2 regions of the Halioglobus japonicus genome follow, and region 2 is predicted to be linked to the other one. Evidence: predicted binding sites of a transcription regulator. Region 2 holds the regulator's gene; the other holds the start of a gene.
What was found. Region 2 encodes LexA, which represses DNA repair genes until DNA is damaged. Its sites were predicted from a motif close to ACTGTNTNTANANACAGT; they were not measured.
Positions count from the first base shown of each region.

Region 1 (6,287 bases), 1.1 Mb from region 2:
CCGATACGTTCGACACCTTTGTGCAATCCTCTTGGTACTACGCCCGTTTCACATGCCCCGATTACACGGACGGCATGCTCGACAGCGACGAGGCCAACTACTGGCTACCTGTGGATCAATATGTCGGTGGCATCGAACATGCGATCCTTCACCTGCTTTATGCCCGCTTTTTCCACAAGCTAATGCGCGACGAAGGTCTTGTGAACTCCGACGAACCCTTCACTCGCCTGCTCACCCAGGGCATGGTGCTGAAGGACGGCGCCAAAATGTCCAAATCCAAGGGCAATACTGTTGACCCCCAAGCCCTGATCGATCAATACGGTGCGGATACTGTACGCCTGTTCTCGATGTTTGCAGCCCCGCCAGAGCAATCCCTGGAGTGGGCCGACTCTGGTGTTGAAGGCGCTCACCGGTTCCTCAAGCGTCTGTGGAAACTGGTTAACGGCCACGTAGCCGCAGGTCCGGCCCCGGCACTGGATACCAGCGCCCTGACCGAACAGCAGAAAAATGCCCGCCGCAAAGCGCACGAGACCATTGCCAAGGTCAGCGACGACTACGGCCGCCGCCAGACCTTTAACACCGCCATCGCCGCGGTCATGGAGTTGTGCAACGAGCTGGGCAAACTGGACGACAGCGACCAGAGCCGCGCGGTACTGGACGAAGCGTTGCGCGCCATCGTGCTAATGCTCAACCCCATCACGCCGCACATCTGCCACGAGTTATGGCCGGCGCTCGGCGGCACAGGCGACGTGCTCAATGCGCCCTGGCCCAGTGTCGACGAAGACGCACTCACCCGCGACAGCATTGAAATGGTGGTTCAGGTGAACGGCAAGGTCCGCGCCAAGATGAACATTGCCGCCAATGCCGACAAGGATGCTGCCGAAGCGGCGGCCCTGGCTCAGGACAATGTGCAGCGTTTCCTGGAAGGCGTGACCGTGCGCAAGGTGATTGTAGTACCGGGCAAATTGGTTAATATTGTTGCCAACTGATTAAGGCCGGAACCCATTATGCAGCGGCGCCTCGCCACCCTTGTTATCGCTCTTTGCGCCACAGCCATGGTATCCGGCTGTGGCTTCCACCTGCGCGGCAGCGGCGGCGCCAGTGTTCCAGAGGAATGGCGCTCGCTGTTTCTGGTCACCAGTAATCCCAACAGCGAATTCAGTCGCGAGGTGAAGCTGCGCTTCGCCAATGCCGGCATTGAATGGGCCGACGACCGCGCCGACGCCAACTATCTGCTGGTACTCGGACCGGAGCGTTTCAGCCAGCGAAACCTGTCACTGGATGCCGACACCCGAGCGGCGGAATTCGAACTGACCATGCGTTCGACATTCTCGATCAACAACGCCAGAGGCAAGGGCGTCATGCCCGACACCACCGGCACGGTGATCAAGCAGATGGAAAACGACCCCCAGAACGTCGTGGGCAAGGCCGAGGAGATCCGCATCCTCAAGGCGGAGATGCGCAGTGAACTGTCGCAGCAGATTCTGCGCCGCATCGCCTTCTTCGCCGCCAGCCAGACGCCCGAGGCCTGACACCTCGCGATGCGCCTGTACCCCGAGAAACTCGCCGGCCATCTCAAGCAGCAACTTCTCCCCGTTTACCTGATTAGTGGCGACGAGCCTCTGCTGGTACAGGAGTGCTGTGATTTGGTGCGCAAGGCCGCACGCGACGCCGGCTGCACCGACCGCGAAATTATCGATGTGGTGCCGCGCTTCAAGTGGGATGAAATTCTGCACAGTGCGTCCAGCATGTCACTGTTCGCCGAGCGCAAACTGGTGGAAATACGCATGCCCTCGGGCAAGCCCGGCGCCGATGGCAGCAAGGCCCTGTGCGAGTATCTCGATATGGCTGCCGGCAGCGACGACATCCTGCTGATTGTGTCCGGCAAGATCGATAAGCAGTCCACCAATAGCAAATGGTACAAGGCCCTGGACAAGGCCGCCGCCACGGTGCAGATCTGGCCCATTGAAGCCCGTGACCTGCCGCGCTGGTTGCAGCAACGCTGCAGCGCCGCCGGCCTCAGCATCGATAACGACGCTCTGCAGTTGCTGTGTGAGCAGGTGGAGGGCAATCTGCTGGCAGCGGTACAAGAAGTGGAGAAACTCAAGTTGCTGGCCAGCGATGGCCAGATCAACGCCGAGACCATTACCGCCTCGGTGTCCAATAACGCCCGCTACAACCTGTTTGATATGACCGACCATGCCCTCAAGGGCAATGCCGGCACCAGCCTGAAAATGCTCCACGGCCTGCGCGGCGAAGGCACCGAGCCGGCCGTAGCCCTGTGGGCTCTGCTCCGGGAAGTACGCACCCTGCACCAGGCCCGCCAGCAGGTCGATGCGGGGCAGTCACCCCAGCAGGTACTGGGCGGTTTGCGGGTGTGGAAAAACCGCATGCCCCTCATGCAGGGTGCACTGTCACGGCACAACAGCGTGACACTTACCGCATTGCTTGAACAGGCATCGGCCGTCGATGGCACCATCAAGGGCTTTGCCGCCGGCAAACCCTGGGACCAACTGGAAAACCTCGTTCTGCAGCTCGCCGCGAGCCGCTAACCCCCACCTGTCGCCTTTCAGGGCACGTCTCATTTTTGCCAACTAATACCCCTGCCCAGGGCCTTGCACTCTGCCTGCCACTCAACTACTGTTTATACATACAGTGTACAAACATACAGTAAACACAAAGCAGAACAACAAGAGAGGCCCGACATGAACCAGGCTCTGCAGCAAGTCATCAATCGCAACGACACCTGGCGCGGCAACTTCACCGCCCTGTCCGCCGATGGCGATCGCCACTGGCATGCCGGTAACAACCGGAACGACAACACCCTGGGCACCGGTTACAGCACCCTCGACAAAGAGTTGCGCGATGGCGGCTGGTCGCTGGGAAACACTGTGGAAGTGCTCAGTGATGGCTGTGGCATGGGCGCCATGGGCCTGTTTCTGCCTGCCATGGAAACCCTGAGCGCCGAGGGCCGCTGGCAGGTCTTCATCGCCCCACCTTTTACGCCCTACGCGCCGCTGCTCAAGGCCCGCGGTATTAACACCGAGCAAATCCTGCTGGTGCACCCGAAAAGCCGCGAAGATTTGCTGTGGGCCACCGAACAGGCCCTGCGCAGCAGCACCAGCAGCGCCGTGTTCAGCTGGTTGGGTGCCCACGAATACAGCTACGGTGAACTGCGTAAATTACAGCTGGCCGCCGCCGACAGCGACAGCCTGGCCGTGTTATTCCGCCCCCACAGTGCCGCCCGTAACCATGCGCCGGCAGGCCTGCGTCTGCAAATACGTGAATACCGTAAGGTACATATTCTCAAGCAGCGCGGCGGCAACCAGTATCTCGATGTAGCCCTGCCACCGGCCGAGGATATCCCGGAACAACCCCAGCTGTGGGAAGTACCCACCTGGCAGGACAGCCCCCAGCAGCAGCCGGCGTTCTCCTTCGCATAGTGCCACCTGCCGGCCTGGACAGACCCGGCCTGGCCAGGCCCGGCCGGGCGGGTAAGTTCACAATGGTTGCGTCATCACCATCAGCCGTGGCACCAAGAGTGCTACACTGCCTGCCGCCATACATAATAAGGAGCAGGCAGCATGCAAGATTTCCCCCACCACTATCACGTCAACGCCACCGCCCAGGTGACTGGTAATGTCGCTATCAATAGCGGCGCTATGCCACCGCTGGCCTCCGCACCACCGGCGGAATTCGGCGGCCCTGGCGACCAGTGGTCGCCAGAACATTTACTCATGGCCTCGGTGGCGGACTGCTTTGCACTCACCTTCCGAGCCATTGCCGCCGCCTCCAAGCTGGAATGGAGCGACCTGGCCGCCGACGCCGAGGGCGTGCTTGACCGGGTAGAGCGGGTCACCCAATTTACCGCAATTGCCGTCAAGGCCACGCTGACCGTGCCCGCCGGTGTCGACGAGGCCAAGGCCCAGCGCATACTGCACAAGGCCGAAGATGCCTGCCTGATCACCAACTCACTCAGTGCCGACACCCATCTGGAAACTGCTATAATCGCCGCCTCCTGAACAGGGCCGCACCGGCCCGGGAGTAGCATGTGGATGAGTGGCTGACAGAGTACGGCGTCACCATCGGGGTGTCCGCCCTTATTCTCTTTATGATGTTCATTGTGTGGGACCTGGCCAAGCGCAGTAACGCGGGCAGGTTCGGCACCATCATTCTGTATATTGGCCTGGCCATGGGTATGTTCGGCTTTGCCATCAAGTTTGTGATTTCCTACCTGCTGGAAAATGCCGGAGGCGTTGGGTGACTGTGCACCTGGCTTTGGGTGATATTACCCGGGCCGAAGTGGATGCTGTGGTGAATGCGGCCAATGAGGGCATGCTCGGTGGCGGGGGTGTCGACGGCGCCATCCACAGGGCCGCAGGCCCTGCCCTGCTCCAGGCCTGTCGCGATGTCCCCGCCACCAATGGCGTCCGCTGCCCCACCGGTGAAGCCCGCATTACCGATGCCGGGGCACTCACCGCACGCTATGTCATCCACACGGTGGGGCCGGTTTACGCCAGCGCCACCAACCCACCAGCCCTGCTGAGCGCAGCGTATCGCAACAGCTACCAGCTCGCCCTGCAACACGATTGCCACTCCCTGGCCGTACCGGCGATCTCCTGTGGGGTGTACGGCTACCCGCTGGAAGAAGCGGCAGCCATCGCCGTGGCGGTAAGCACCGATGCCGCCTTTGCTGACCTGGACATTCATTTCTACCTCTTCAGCCAGCCGGTATACGACGCCTGGCGCTCAGCCCTGGCCCACCATCAGGGCTAGCTGACCTGCCTGCCCGAGCGACAGGTCGCAGACCTGTCCGTGGACAACAATGCCCTCTTGATTAATACTGTATATATGTACAGTATTAATCAAATTAACATGGCCGAGCTATCCCCCATCGTTTGGCAACGCCAGTTATGAGCCTGTGGTTGTGCCTGCGCTTTCACCTGCTGCCCCTGAAATGCCTTGAGCGCACAGAGGAGCGCGCCGTGGTGGTACTGGAGAAACAACGCGTGCTCCGGGCCAATGATTGTGCCGCAGCCGCGGGGGTGCGCGAAGGCATGAAACCGGCCACCGTGCGAGCCCTGGTCGGTGATGACCCACTCCAGCTACTGGAGCGCGATACAGCCGCTGAGGCCCGCTGCCTGCAGCAACTGTGTTGCTGGGCCTATAGCATCACCCCCAGCCTGCACAGCTGGCACGGCGACTGCCTGCAACTTGAAATCGGCAGCTGCCTGGCGCTGTACCGCGGCCTGCCACCCCTGCTGGAAGAGGTGCGACGCGGTTTGGCCAGCCGGGGATTCAGCGCCTGCTTCGCTCTCGCACCCACTCCCAAGGCAGCCTGGTTGCTCTCCTTTGCCGATGAAGCCGACGCTCTGGCGGCAGAGACACCCCTGGAGCAACGCCTGGCCAGCCTGCCCCTGACCCTGTTGCAGGAGCACACCGGCCCGGTGGATTCCCTGCGACGGGCCGGCCTGCACACTCTGGGCGACATACTCGCCCTCCCTCAGGCAGCCCTCGGCAGACGCTGCGGTAAAGCCTTCATAACATTCCTGCAACAGGTACTGGGCAAACAGGAAGAACTGCACCCGGATTACCAGCCTCCCTCGCGCTTCGACGACGAGTACTGGTTTGGTTACGAGGTAAAAGCCAATGACGAACTGCAGCCGGCCATGCAGTTACTGCTGCAATCGCTGTGCAAGTTCCTGCGCAATACCCAGCTGCAAACCGCAGAAATCTGCTGGCAGCTGATCGGCATTGATCACTCCCTGCGCAAGCTTCAGGTGCGCAGCACCAGCAGTCACAGCGACTGGAAAAGCTGGTTCAGCCTGACCCTGATTCACTTGGACCGACTGGAACTGCAAACCGGCGTGGAGGGCATTGCCCTGGAGTGCAGCGAATTACGCACCGGCGACCTGGACAACCTCGATTTGTTTAACCCGCGCAAACAGAAAGAACCCCTGGCCAGCCTGCTTGACCGCTTGCGCAGCCGCCTCGGGCTACAGGCCGTGGAACAGGTCGGCTGCCGCGATGAACACCTGCCTGAACACGCCCTGCACACCTGCAGTGAACGCCCTGCTGGCGGCAACGCCGGTGCCACCAGCCTGCAGCGACCGTTCTGGCTAATGCCCCAGCCACAAGAGCTCGAGCGCCGCCAGAACGCCCTGCACTGGCAGGGCAGACTGGAACTGATTTACGGCCCGGAACGTATCGAGGATAACTGGTGGCAGCAGCCTGTAAGTCGCGACTACTACATTGCCCGCGGGCATCACGGCGAACACTACTGGGTG
Region 1 is NZ_CP019450.1:1,285,758-1,292,044, reverse strand. It holds gene leuS (leucine--tRNA ligase) at 1-989, shown strand, start outside; gene BST95_RS06110 (LPS-assembly lipoprotein LptE) at 1,008-1,532, shown strand; gene holA (DNA polymerase III subunit delta) at 1,542-2,552, shown strand; gene imuA (translesion DNA synthesis-associated protein ImuA) at 2,706-3,443, shown strand; gene BST95_RS06095 (OsmC family protein) at 3,585-4,022, shown strand; gene BST95_RS06090 (DUF2788 domain-containing protein) at 4,052-4,264, shown strand; gene BST95_RS06085 (O-acetyl-ADP-ribose deacetylase) at 4,261-4,776, shown strand; gene BST95_RS06080 (Y-family DNA polymerase) at 4,914-6,287, shown strand, end outside.
Region 1: the regulator LexA is predicted to act here: its motif matches at 2,640-2,657, upstream of imuA (translesion DNA synthesis-associated protein ImuA).

Region 2 (6,287 bases):
CAGCGGCAGGTGGCCGGAATGAGAGAGTATGCCGCGGTCCATGGCCTGTTCGTCGAGTTCCGGGACCTTCCTGGCAGTGATCGCGTGTTACCGGGGCAGGCCCGGCGCCCCGAGCAAATCATTTATTACGGCAGGCGCCTTCCGGCATCGCGTGGCGAGCCTCGTTCGAGGTTGGCCTGGCGAATTGAGGAAGGTGAGTGGCGGGGCGTGGGTCACCGACAGCCGCCGCCAGAACAGACTGCGCTGCTGCCCGCAGAAATACTGGCCCTCAGCCAGGAAGAGGGCAGTTGTGGGATCTACTGGTCAGAGCCCGAAGAACAGGGTCAGGTTGAGCAAATTGTCACGGCCCTGGAGGCCTGGTCAGAGGCACTCTCGGCGTGACCCGCCTCGGGGGCGAAACACGATTTTTCTTGACCCGTCCGGGCGGTGGCCTTATATATGCCCCTTTTTGCTGCCGCACCCGGCACCCAATGTCAGCAGGATGAGATGGGAAAATCACTCGTAATCGTCGAGTCGCCCGCCAAGGCGAAGACAATCAACAAGTACCTGGGCAAGGACTATGTGGTTAAATCCAGCGTGGGGCATATTCGTGATCTGCCCACCGCCGGCAGTGCCACCGCCAAGGTAGATCCCAAGGAGCGGGCTGCCCAGGCGGCGATTACCCGCAAGATGGGGTCGGAAGAGAAGGCCGCCCACAAGAAGAAGAAAGCGCGCGAGCAATTGATTCGCCGCATGGGTATCGACCCCGAAAATGGTTGGGACGCCAACTACCAGGTCCTCCCCGGCAAAGAAAAGGTGGTCAACGAGCTGAAAAAGCTCGCCGAAGACTCCGACGCTATCTATCTCGCGACCGACCTTGATCGCGAGGGAGAAGCCATTGCCTGGCACCTGCGCGAGGCCATAGGCGGTGACGATAGTCGCTACCAGCGCGTGGTATTTAACGAAATCACCAAGAAGGCGATTACCGAGGCCTTTGAAGAGCCGGCGGTACTCGACCAGAACCGGGTGAACGCCCAGCAGGCGCGTCGTTTCCTTGATCGCGTGGTGGGCTACATGGTCTCGCCATTGCTGTGGGCGAAGGTTGCGCGGGGCCTGTCTGCCGGTCGGGTGCAATCGGTCGCGGTCCGTCTGATCGTCGAGCGCGAGCGCGAAATCCACGCCTTTATTCCCGAGGAATACTGGGAAGTGCACGCCGACCTGGCCTCCAAGGATGCCTCGGAAGTGCGTTTTCAGGTTAAGCGTCACAAGGGAGAGAATTTCCGCCCTGGCGATGAGGCGACCACACTGACAGCCACCGCAGAGCTGGAAACCCTGCCTTACGCCGTCAGTAAGCGCGAGGACAAACCCACGCGCTCCAAACCGCCTGCGCCCTATATCACCTCGACGCTGCAGCAAGCCGCTTCCACCCGGCTGGGCTTTAGCGTGAAGAAGACCATGATGATGGCTCAGCGCCTCTACGAGGCCGGTTACATCACCTATATGCGAACCGACTCCACGAATCTGAGTGCCGAGGCGGTGGCCGCCTGTCGCGATTACATCGGCAACAACTTCCCGCCGCGTTACCTGCCGGAGAGCGCCAATCTGTACTCATCCAAAGAGGGTGCACAGGAAGCGCACGAGGCCATTCGTCCGTCAGATGTCAATGTGTCGCAAACCTCGCTGAAGGGCATGGAGCGCGACGCAGAGCGCCTCTATGAACTGATCTGGCGTCAGTTTGTGGCCTGTCAGATGCCGGCAGCGGAATACACGTCAACCACCGTGACCGCGGCTGCAGGCGAGTACGAGCTCACCGCCAAGGGACGCATAATCCGGTTTGATGGCTACACCCGAGTGCAGGCGCCTGCTGCGCGCAAAGGCGACGATACGGTACTGCCCGATCTGAAAGAGGGTGACGCGCTGTCACTCAAGAAACTCGATCCTGCCCAGCACTTTACCAAGCCCACCCCGCGCTATGGTGAGGCCAGCCTGGTGCGCGAGCTTGAAAAGCGCGGCATCGGCCGGCCATCAACCTACGCGTCGATTATCTCCACCATCCAGGATCGCGGCTATGTGCGCCTGGAAAACAAACGCTTTTATGCTGAGAAGATGGGCGATATCGTCACCCAGCGACTACAGCGCAGTTTTACTGACCTGCTCGACTACGGCTTTACCGCCAATATGGAAGAGCGGTTGGATGACGTGGCTGATGGCAAGCGCGACTGGCGAGATCTGCTGGACGCCTTCTATGCCGAGTTCAGCGACCTGCTCGAAACGGCCAATGAACCGGAGCCCGTGGGCATGCAGCCCAATGAGCCCACCATGACCGATATCGCCTGCGATAAATGCGGGCGTCCGATGCAAATTCGCACTGCCAGTACGGGGGTGTTCCTGGGGTGCTCCGGATACGCGCTGCCGCCGAAAGAGCGCTGCAAGAACACCATAAATCTGACCTCGGGGGATGAGGCCATCCGCGAGGATGCAGATGACGAGGCCGAATCTCGCCAGCTGTTGGAACGCCATCGCTGTACCAAATGCAACTCGGCCATGGACAGCTACCTGATCGACGAAGATCGCAAGCTGCATGTCTGTGGCAACAACCCCGATTGCGACGGCTTCGAGGTCGAGCACGGCAAGTTCAAGATCAAGGGGTACGAGGGGCCGACCCTCGAGTGCGATAAGTGCGGTAGTGAAATGCAGCTCAAGAACGGCCGTTTCGGCAAGTACTTCGGCTGTACCAATGAGGAGTGCAAGAATACCCGCAAGCTGCTCCGCAACGGCGAGCCGGCACCGCCCAAAATGGATCCGGTGCCGATGCCGGAGCTGGCATGCGAGAAGGTCGACGATCACTACGTGCTGCGCGATGGCGCCGCTGGTATGTTCCTCGCCGCCAGCGGGTTCCCGCGCAACCGGGAAACCCGTGCGCCGTTTGTGGATGAGCTGCTGCCGCACAAGGAAGCCATCGATCCAAAGTACACGTTCATATTCTCTGCGCCGACTGAGGATGACGACGGCAACCGTGCCCAGGTGCGTTACAGCCGTAAGACCAAGGAGCAGTATGTCATGACCGAGAAGGACGGCAAGGCTACCGGCTGGAAGGCCTACTACCGCGGCGGTAAGTGGGACGTTGAGCAGAGCAAGAGTCGGGCGAAGAAAAAGTGAGTTCCGCTCGCGGCCAGGCCAACCATGCGTTGTACCTGGCCCGCATCCTGATTGGCGCCTGGCGCCGTGACCTCGACACCCAGAGCGTGGCGGCCAAGATCCTGGCCAGTGCCTATTGGCCCGGGGTGCGCAATCACCTGACAAATGCCTACGGCTGGTTTCTTCTGGAAATCACCCGGCCCGGTGGATTGCCGGAGACGCCGCCACAATGTCTTGCCGAATTACCGGAGATTGTCGCAGGCAAGGCCATGCCCGGTGAGATTCGCGAGTTCCAGCGCCTGGAGCGGGAGGGCTGGATTGGCGCCATGTTATCGGCAGAGAGTGATGCACCGCAGTCATCGTCGATGCAGAACCTGGCGGTGGCAGCCGCCGGTGCCGATCCGGAGCAGGCCGAGACCTGGGCAAACCTGCTACAGCAGCTGTTCGACCGCATGGGCGACTCCCTCGACGAGTACTAGTTCCGGGGCAGGAGCAGGGCGCTCAGGCGTCTATTGCGGCTCTTGCTGCTGTCGCCGCACACTGCCCGCAACTGCGCACCCGTTCACAACTATTCCCGAATAAGCCCTATCGGGCACCCATGGCTGCTGTTATGATGAAGTGGCAGTGTTCGCAACAACAGAGGTTTATTGAGTGTCTGCATCCTTACTGGAGATTGTCGACCTGGGCGACGGTGAAATCGTTCTGCAACGTGCTGACGATGATTCCGCGCCGCTGGTGACCATACAGTTCTCCGACGAATCGCGCATGTACCTGATGGAAAACGGACTGGAAGTGGCCAAGGCCATGATTCAGGCCGGAATTCAGGCCGCGGCCAATATCATGGAACAGAATGAAGCTGAGGCGGATGCCGAAGCTTACGCTGAGCCAGAGGCACCGCGCGTCCTGCACTGACAGGCGTTATTCGACATCCCGCCGGGGCGTTGCGCCACCGGCTATCTGCAGCCCCCTGAGGGGCCTGTCAAAGCCCCTACCGCTTTTAAAAACGTCCGCTGCCTAATTGCCGCGGCGCAGCACACCTACACTCAGGCCTTCAATCGCAAACGATTGCTCGCGCAAATCGACCTTGATGGGCTCGAAATCAGGGTTCTCCGGCAGGAGTTCCAGCAGGTTCTTATCGCGCCCCTGTTGCAGTCGCTTAACGGTGACCTCGTCTTCGATGCGGGCCACAATAATGTCGCCATTATTGGCCACGGGCGTGCTGTGAACGGCCAGCAGGTCGCCGTCGAAGATACCGATATCGATCATCGAGTCGCCAGTGACGCGCAGGAAATAGTCAGCTGCGGGTTTGAAAAATTGGGGCGGGAGGTCGCAGTATTCCTCGATATTCTCCTCGGCGAGCACCGGGTTACCGGCGGCCACCCGACCGACGATGGGAATACCTTGGGTATCGGGCAATTTAATGCCCCGTGAGGCGCCGGGGATAATTTCAATCGCGCCTTTGCGGGCCAGTGCCTTGAGGTGCTCCTCTGCGGCATTGGCTGATTTGAATCCCAGTTCGCGGGCTATGTCGGCCCGGGTGGGCGGGAAGCCCGTGTCATCGATATGTGCACGGATAATATCCAGCACCTGTTGCTGCCGCTTGGTAAGCTTGTCCATGTGTGCCCCATCTGTGTATTTATACAGGTGCTGTGATTATATACAGCATGGGCAGCGGATAACAACGCCTAAAAATCCTCCACGCCATACATGGCTTCGGGCTCGATGGAGTTCAGTGGACTATTCCAGTCTTCCGGTTGCATGGGCAGGTCGGGGTCCAGCAGGTCTTCGTCATCCAGCTCAAAGGCAGAGCGCCAGTCTTCCGGGGCTTCCGCGCGTTCCAGCAGCATTTCGCGCCAGGCATCGAGGTCGTATTCAGACACTTCGCCATCCAGGTATTGGGTTTCGATGGTGAGGTTACTGGGATCCCAGTCCACCACCTCGAATAAGGCATTGGTTTGCAGATCCTTGTACCAGCCACCGACAACGGGGCTTAGCATTTTCATGGAGATTTTCCTCCCCTTTTTTCGTGTGCGGCAGACCAACATATCACGCTGGCGTGGGCTGTCCATTATGTGATAACGCTATAAAAACAGGGATGGAAATAGCTTTTACGGCGACGGAAATTCTTTTCAAAAGAGATCAAGCAGTTGCGCTGGACTTCAAGAGATGACTTAATCTGTGCCGCTGATTTATATAATCTTTCGAGACTAAACACGCGGTTCCCACATGAAAAAATTGTCTAAAAATCGTGCTTTTTGCGCTAGAAGAGGTGGCCAGTGACGAGCCTTGGATCGCTTTTCGACAGCCTCGCGCTCAGCCTGGGATTGGAGGGGCAGCTTTTGGCCCTGATCCTACTGGTGACCCTGGGCGCGGTGGCTCACCTGGCCCTCGGAATGCTGGTGCGACAATTGCACCGCGCCGCGAGCGCCACAGACTACAACTGGGACGATGTGGCCGTCACGGCGATGGCGGTGCCGGTGCGGGTGCTGCTGTGGGTGCTGGTGCTGTATCTGGCCCTGGAAATTTACCCGGTGGCGGAAACCCTGCAGGCCTTTCTCGCCCAGGCTTACGACACTGCGCTGGTGGTATTGCTGGCCTGGTTCCTGCAACGACTTATTCACGGGGTAGAGGAAGAGCTGCTGTGTGAGACCCGCGGCACCCGCCAGTCGGCGGACAAGGCCACCGTGCGCGCGGCGGCCAAGCTGGTGCGCTTTGTGCTCTGGATTACTGCCGGGCTCATGATTCTGCAGAGCCTGGGCGTATCGATCTCCGGGCTGCTTGCCTTTGGGGGCATTGGTGGTATTGCGGTGGGTTTCGCGGCGAAAGATTTGCTCGCCAACTTCTTCGGCGGCCTGAGTGTGTACCTGGACCGGCCCTTTACGGCGGGGGATTGGATTCGCTCACCCGATAAAAGTATTGAAGGCACGGTAGAGGACATAGGCTGGCGCCTGACCCGTATTCGCACTTTTGATCAGCGGCCGCTGTATGTGCCCAACTCGACGTTCTTGCAGATCTCCGTGGAAAACCCCTCGCGCATGCTTAACCGGCGCATCTACGAGACCATCGGCCTGCGTTACCAGGACGCCGCGCTCATGGCGCCGGTGGTTACCCAGGTCAAGGAGATGCTGCGCAACCATCCTGAGATTGACCAGTCGCGCACCCTGATAGTT
Region 2 is NZ_CP019450.1:2,397,271-2,403,557, forward strand. It holds gene BST95_RS11330 (hypothetical protein) at 1-381, shown strand, start outside; gene topA (type I DNA topoisomerase) at 487-3,138, shown strand; gene BST95_RS11340 (DUF6586 family protein) at 3,135-3,596, shown strand; gene BST95_RS11345 (hypothetical protein) at 3,769-4,029, shown strand; gene lexA (transcriptional repressor LexA) at 4,132-4,734, opposite strand; gene BST95_RS11355 (DUF6763 family protein) at 4,803-5,120, opposite strand; gene BST95_RS11360 (mechanosensitive ion channel family protein) at 5,394-6,287, shown strand, end outside.